Linked DNA regions of Alkalilimnicola ehrlichii MLHE-1. The protein of the gene in region 2 interacts with the protein of the main gene of each other region in a pairwise test. Links are inferred from orthologs where the notes say so. Each region holds a gene or a part of one and is shown on either strand. Other genes may lie near its edges. The genes, in order: ptsN and trkA.

What was found.
Region 1: the proteins of trkA (region 2) and ptsN interact in binary tests that used the Escherichia coli proteins (3 or more experiments, as listed by UniProt). The link is inferred for Alkalilimnicola ehrlichii MLHE-1 from one-to-one orthologs.

Annotation. Positions count from the first base shown.
Region 1 is NC_008340.1:2,533,338-2,536,457, reverse strand. The notes cover bases 2-2,804. They hold ptsN (PTS IIA-like nitrogen regulatory protein PtsN), read right to left. Parts: upstream 1,737-2,804; coding sequence 1,266-1,736; downstream 2-1,265. Other genes in these bases: MLG_RS11300 (RNA polymerase factor sigma-54), read right to left, coding at 2,163-2,804; hpf (ribosome hibernation-promoting factor, HPF/YfiA family), read right to left, coding at 1,797-2,138; rapZ (RNase adapter RapZ), read right to left, coding at 354-1,211; MLG_RS11320 (HPr family phosphocarrier protein), read right to left, coding at 2-291. Outside these bases: more of MLG_RS11320, read right to left, coding at 1-1; more of MLG_RS11300, read right to left, coding at 2,805-3,120. UniProt on the Escherichia coli protein: Seems to have a role in regulating nitrogen assimilation.
Region 2 is NC_008340.1:2,968,981-2,972,147, forward strand. What follows is about bases 250-3,099. They hold trkA (Trk system potassium transporter TrkA), read right to left. Parts: upstream 2,438-3,099; coding sequence 1,061-2,437; downstream 250-1,060. Other genes in these bases: MLG_RS13245 (lysophospholipid acyltransferase family protein), read left to right, coding at 250-686; MLG_RS13250 (tetratricopeptide repeat protein), read right to left, coding at 703-1,026; MLG_RS13260 (sigma-54-dependent transcriptional regulator), read right to left, coding at 2,451-3,099. Also shown: more of MLG_RS13245, read left to right, coding at 1-249; more of MLG_RS13260, read right to left, coding at 3,100-3,167. UniProt on the Escherichia coli protein: Part of the constitutive potassium transport systems TrkG and TrkH. May regulate the transport activity of TrkG and TrkH systems. Binds to NAD(+) and NADH.

The DNA.
Region 1 (3,120 bases), 440 kb from region 2 along the record:
GTCGTCGCCTTTATCGCCCGGGTGGGGGCTCGGCGCACCGGGGCCTTCGTCGAAGCCATTGGCCACCAGGCGGCTGAGGGCGGCCAGCGCCTCCTCGGCCTGGTCCCCCTCGGCCTCCACCAGGATCTGGCTGCCGCAGCCGGCGGCCAGCATCATCAGCCCCATCACGCTTTTGCCATCCACCGTGCGTTGACCGCGGGTGACCCGGATTTGGCACGGGAACTCTGCGGCCAGGGCGGAAAATTTGCCGGCGGCACGGGCATGCAGCCCGAGTGTGTTCACGATGTCCATTGCCTGGCTGGCCACGGCGGTGGGTCCTTGGTTGGGTTGCGGGTGTTCCTCGGATTGGCAATTCAACGGTTGAGCTCCCTGTGACGTACGCTGATGGCATCCATGCCGGTTGCAAAGCGCCCGGCCAGTTGCTCGGCCAGGTAGACCGAGCGGTGCTGCCCCCCGGTACAGCCGATGGCCACGGTGACGTAACTGCGCGCCGCCTTCCGGAAGGCGGGCAGCCAGGTGGCGATCAGCGCCTCGATCTGCCCGGTCAGCTCCGCCACCTCGGGCTGAGCCTCCAGGTAGTGCTGGACCGGGGCGTCCAGTCCGGTCAGCGGCCGCAGCCGCGGCTCCCAGTGGGGGTTGGGCAGGCAGCGGGCGTCAAAGACGTAGTCGGCATCCGGCGGGATGCCGTGCTTGTAGCCGAACGACTGGAACAGCAGCGACAGCCGCCCGGGGTCGTGCTCGATCCGCTCGCGGACCAGGTCGCGAAGCTGGTGCACGTTGGTGTTGCTGGTATCCAGGGTGAGGTCGGCGCGCGCCCGCAGTGGTGCCAGCAGAGCCTCCTCGCGGGCGATGGCGTCGGCCAGCGCGGCGTCACCGTCGCTGAGCGGGTGGCGCCGGCGGGTCTCACTGAACCGGGTGATCAGGGTCTCGCGGCTGGCAAATAGAAAGAGCACCTCGCTGTTCAGGCCCAGTGCCTGCAGCTCGTCCAGGATCGCCGGGATGCGGTCCAGGTCCTCCGGGCGGTTGCGGGCGTCGATACCCACGGCGTAGCGGCCGCCGCCGGCGGGGCAGGTGTCATTGACGTGTCGGGCGAAGGCGCTGAGCAACCCAATGGGCAGGTTGTCGATGCAGTACCAGCCCTGGTCCTCGAGCGTGTGCAGGGCCACGCTCTTCCCCGACCCGGACAGGCCGCTGATGATGATCAACCGGATGCTCTTCATGAAGATGGTGCTCCGCCCACCGACCGCCGCTCGGGGCGGTCGGTGTTAGCCGGCCGTTTCGCTGCCCTGCCACTCCGATAGCAGCCGGTGCAGGCGTGTGGGGTCTGTGGTGGCGCGAAGCTGTTCGCACAGGCCGCTGTCGCTGAACATCTCCGCCAGGTCGGCGAGGATCTGCAGATGCTCGTCGGTGAAGTGCTCGGGGACCACCAGCGCAAACAGCAGATCCACCGGCTCCCGGTCGAAGGCGTCGAAGTCCACCCCCTGGTCGAGGCGGATCATGGCACCCCGCGCCTGCTCGATGCCCTCCATGCGGGCGTGGGGCAGGGCAACGCCGTGGCCCAGGCCGGTGCTGCCCAGCCGTTCCCGCGCCACCAGCCGGTCGAAGACCTGGGTGGAGGCCAGTGTGGTGTCATCCGCAGTCAGCAGGTCGCTGAGTTGTTCCAGCACGCGCTTCTTGCTGCTGACCTCGGCGTCGCAACGGATGCGGTCCGGAGTGATGAGTTCGGCGATTTTCATGGTGTCGTTCAGCCCGGGGCCGGTGACCGCGACGGCGGTCACCGGCCGATGGTTGAGTGTCTACTCCGCGGCCCCTGCGCCCGCTCCCGCCTTCTGAGCAGCCCCCTCGCGGCGGTGGTGGTCGGTGACCTTCTCCTTGTGCTTGACCAATTGGCGGTCAAGCTTGTCGATCATGCCGTCGATGGCGGCGTACATGTCTTCGTCGGTGGTCTCCGCGTGCAGCCGGTTGCCGCTGATCAGCAGATTGGCCTCGGCCTTCTGCCGGAGTTTTTCCACCGAGAGGATCACGTGGCTGTCCACCACGTTATCGAAATGGCGCTCCAGGCGCTGGAATTTCTCCCGTACATAGGCCTTCAGGGCATCCGTGACATCCACGTGGTGACCGGTGATCTGTATTTGCATGCCGCCTCCTTTCAACGTTGCGATTCAGGCCAGTCGCTTGCGCTCTGACGAGGACGCGATGGCCATAGCCTCACGATACTTGGCTACGGTCCGTCTTGCCACGTTTATGCCCTCCTCCTGGAGGATATTGGCAATACGACTGTCACTGAGTGGTTTGGTGGGGTTCTCATCGGCGATCAGACGCCGGATGCGGGCACGGATGGCGGTGGCGGAGCACTCGCCGCCGTCCACCGTCTGCACATGGCTGGAGAAGAAGTACTTGAACTCCAGGGTGCCCCGCGGGGTGTGCATGTACTTGCGGGTGGTGATCCGGGAGATGGTGGACTCGTGCATGTCCACCGCCTCGGCCACCTCGCGCAGGACCAACGGCTGCATGGCCTCTTCGCCGTGGTCGAAGTAGCCCTGCTGGCGCTCGACGATGCAGCGGGCGACCTTGAGCAGGGTGTCGTTGCGGCTAAGCAGGCTCTTGATGAACCAGCGCGCCTCCTGCAGGTGGTTGCGCAGGGTGGTGTTGTCGCTGCTGTTGTCGGCGCGTTTGATCAGGCTGGCGTAATAGCTGTTGACCCGCAGCCGGGGGGCGGTCGCGGGATTGAGCTCCACCTGCCAGCGGCCGTCGCTGCGCCGGACCACCACGTCGGGGACCACGTACTGGGTCTCGTCGCCACCGATTTGCGAGCCCGGCCGCGGATCGAGGGTCTGGATCAGGCCCAGGACCTCGCGAAGCTGGTCCTGATTGAGCTTCATGCGCCGACAGAGTTGGGCGTACTGGCGCTGTACCAGCATGTCCAGGTGCAGATCCACCAGGCGCCGGGCCTCGGGCAGCAGTGGGGTGTCCGGCGGCAGCTGCTCGAGCTGGATGAGCAGCGCCTCACGCGGATCGCGGGCGGCCACGCCCACCGGGTCGAAGTGCTGGATGCGCCGGAGCACCGCCTCGACCTCATCGGGCTCCACGGCCCACTCCGCCGGCAGGGCGGAGATCAAC
Region 2 (3,167 bases):
TCGGCCGCCAGGTGCTGGAGGTGCCGGCACTGTTCCGCCGCCCGGTGGCCGAGCTCCTAAGCCGGGTCGAACGGGTAGAGGGGGCCGAGGTGCTGGACGCCGCCTACCGCCGCGGCCGCGGGGTGATCATCGCGGCCCCGCACCTGGGGTCATGGGAGTTGCTCAATCTCTGGGTGGCGCGCCACTACCCGTTGCACTTCCTTTACCGGCCCCCGCGACAGCCGGCCCTGGAGCCGATCATGGTGGCCGCCCGCAACCGCGGGGGCGGCCGGGCCCTGCCCGCCAACACCGCCGGCCTGCGCGCACTGTACAAGGCGCTGCGCGCCGGCGACGTGGTGGGCATCCTGCCGGACCAGGAACCGCCCGAGGAGGAGGGCCGCTTCGCCCCCTTCTTCGGCCGCCCGGCACTGACCATGGACCTGCCGGTGAAGCTGGCGGCCCGGCAGCGGGCCCCGGTTGTGTTCGGCTATGCCCGCAGGCTGGCACGCGGCGGGCGTTGGGTGATCCGCTTCCGGCCCGCGCCGGCGGCCATTCACGCCAGCGATGCGGCGGAGGCGCTGGCGGCCCTGAACGAGGGGGTCGAGGCCTGCGTGCGCGAGGTGCCCGAGCAGTACCTCTGGGCCTACAAGCGCTTCGCCCACGCACCGCCCGGCTGGGCGCGCGCCTACCCCAGGCGCCGGCGCTGAGATACCCGGTCGCCGGCTAGGCGCCGCGTTGCCGCTCCAGCCGCCCGAGGAAGACGCGCATCTCCTTGACCGCCTGCTTGTCGCCCTGACCCTCCGCCACGTCGATGCCACGCCGGTAAGCGGTGATCGCCTCATCCAGGCGCCCGTCCTCGGCCAGTGCGGCGGCGTACACCTTCCAGGCCGCCGAGTAGTGCTCGTCCTGCTCCAGCGCTGCCTCCAGGTGGGCAATGGCGCGCCCCGGCTCGCGCTGCTTGAGATACCCCGACCCCAGGCTCAGGCGCAGCATGGGGCTGTCGCGGCCGGTGGCCAGCATCTTCTCCAGGTTATCCAGCATGCTCATCGCGTCTCCCAGGGTCTGCTTGGTACGGGCGAACTCAGAGGAAGGTCACACCGACCGAGAACAGGCGCTCCACCTCCGGCACACGCTTCTTGTCCACCAAGAAGAGTATGACGTGATCCTCGGGCTCGATGACCAGGTCGTGGTGCGCCATCAGCACCTCATCGCCCCGGACCACCGCGCCGATGGTGGTGCCCGGCGGCAGGCGGATCTCGTCGATGGCCCGGCCGATGACCCGCGAACTGGCCGGGGTGCCGTGGGCCACCGCCTCCATGGCCTCGGCCGCACCGCGCCGCAGGGAGTGCACATTGGCCATATCACCCCGGCGGATGTGCGCCAGCAGGCTGCCGATGGTGGCCTGCTGCGGCGACACGGCGATGTCGATATCCTCGCTGGACTGGATCAGCTCCACGTAGGCGGCCCGGTTGATCAGCGCCATCACCTGGCGGGCGCCCAGGCGCTTGGCCAGCATGGCGGACAGGATGTTGGCCTCATCGTCGTTGGTCACCGCGCAGAAGACATCGGTGTTCTCGATGTTCTCCTCCAGCAGCAGCTCCTCATCGGCGGCGTCGCCCAGCAGCACGATGGCGCGCTTGAGCTCCTCGGAGATCTCCCGGGCTCGCTCCGGTGAGTGCTCGATGAGCTTGACCTGGTAGCGACGCTCCAGGGCCTGGGCCAAGCGCTTGCCGATGTTGCCACCGCCGGCGATGGTGAGCCGCTTCACCGGCTTTTCCAGCCGGCGCAGCTCACTCATGACCGCACGGATATCCTTCTTCGCGGCAATGAAAAAGACCTCGTCACCGGCCTCGATCACCGTGTCACCCTCAGGCAGGATGGGCTTGCCCCGGCGGAAGATGGCGGCCACCCGGGTGGGCGTGCCCGGCATGTGCTCGCGCAGGGTCGAGAGCTCATGTCCCACCAGCGGCCCGCCGTAATAGGCCCGCACGCAGACCAGTCGTACCCGGCCCTGGGCGAAATCCAGCACCTGTAGCGCCCCGGGGTGCTCAACCAGCCGCTGCACGTAGTCGGTGACCAGCTGTTCGGGGCTGATGATGACATCGATGGGCAGCGCGTCGGGGCTGAACAGCTGTGGATAGGTCAAATACTCCACCGCCCGGACGCGGGCGATCTTGGTGGGGGTATGGAACAGGGTGTAGGCCACCTGACAGGCGGTCATGTTGGCCTCATCCGAGTTGGTCACCGCCAGGATCATGTCCGCGTCCGGGGCACCGGCCCGTTCCAGCACCTCGGGGTAGGTGCCACTGCCGTGGACCGTACGGATATCGAGACGGTCCTGCAGATCCTGCAGCACCCCCACGCGGGTATCGACCACGGTGATGTCGTTGGCCTCGCTGGAGAGGTTCTCGGCCACGGTGCTGCCCACCTGACCGGCGCCGAGGATGATGATCTTCATACCCGCTCCCTGCTCATGCGCTCTCCCTGGGATCGATACCCAGTGCCTTGAGTTTGCGGTAGAGGTGGGTGCGTTCCATGCCGGTCAACCGGGCCAGCTGGCCCACGCTGCCCTGGGCACGACGGAGCTGCTCCTGCAGGTAGCGCCGCTCGAACGCCTCCCGGGCCTCGCGCAGGGGCAACTCCAGGTGGAGATCGGCGGACAGCCCCCGGCCGGCGCCGGTGCCCTCGCGCGCCGCCTCCTCCAGCGCCGCCTCGACCTCGTCAACGTCGATCTTCTCGCCCTCGCCCATGATCAACAGGCGTTGCACCAGATTCTCCAGCTCCCGCACATTACCCGGCCAGCTATGATTGCGCAGGCGGTTCTGCGCCGCCAGCGTGAACTCACGGTACTGCAGGCCGTCGCGCTCCACCAGCCGATTGACGTAGTACTGGAGCAGCTCGGGGACGTCCTCCACATGCTCCCGGAGCGCCGGCACCACCAGCGGCACCACGTCCAGATAGTAGTAGAAATCCTCCCGGAACCGACCGGCGCGCACGGCGTCCGCCAGCTCCACCCGGGTGCCTGCGATCAGGCGCACATCCAGGTCCACCACCCTGGCACCCCCCTGACGTTGGAACCGACCGGCCTTGAGCACGCCGAGCAGGTGCCCCTGAAGGGCTGGCTCCATCTCACAGACGTCAGCCAGATACAGGGTCCCCCCCTGCGCCAGCTCCAGGGCACCGGGGAC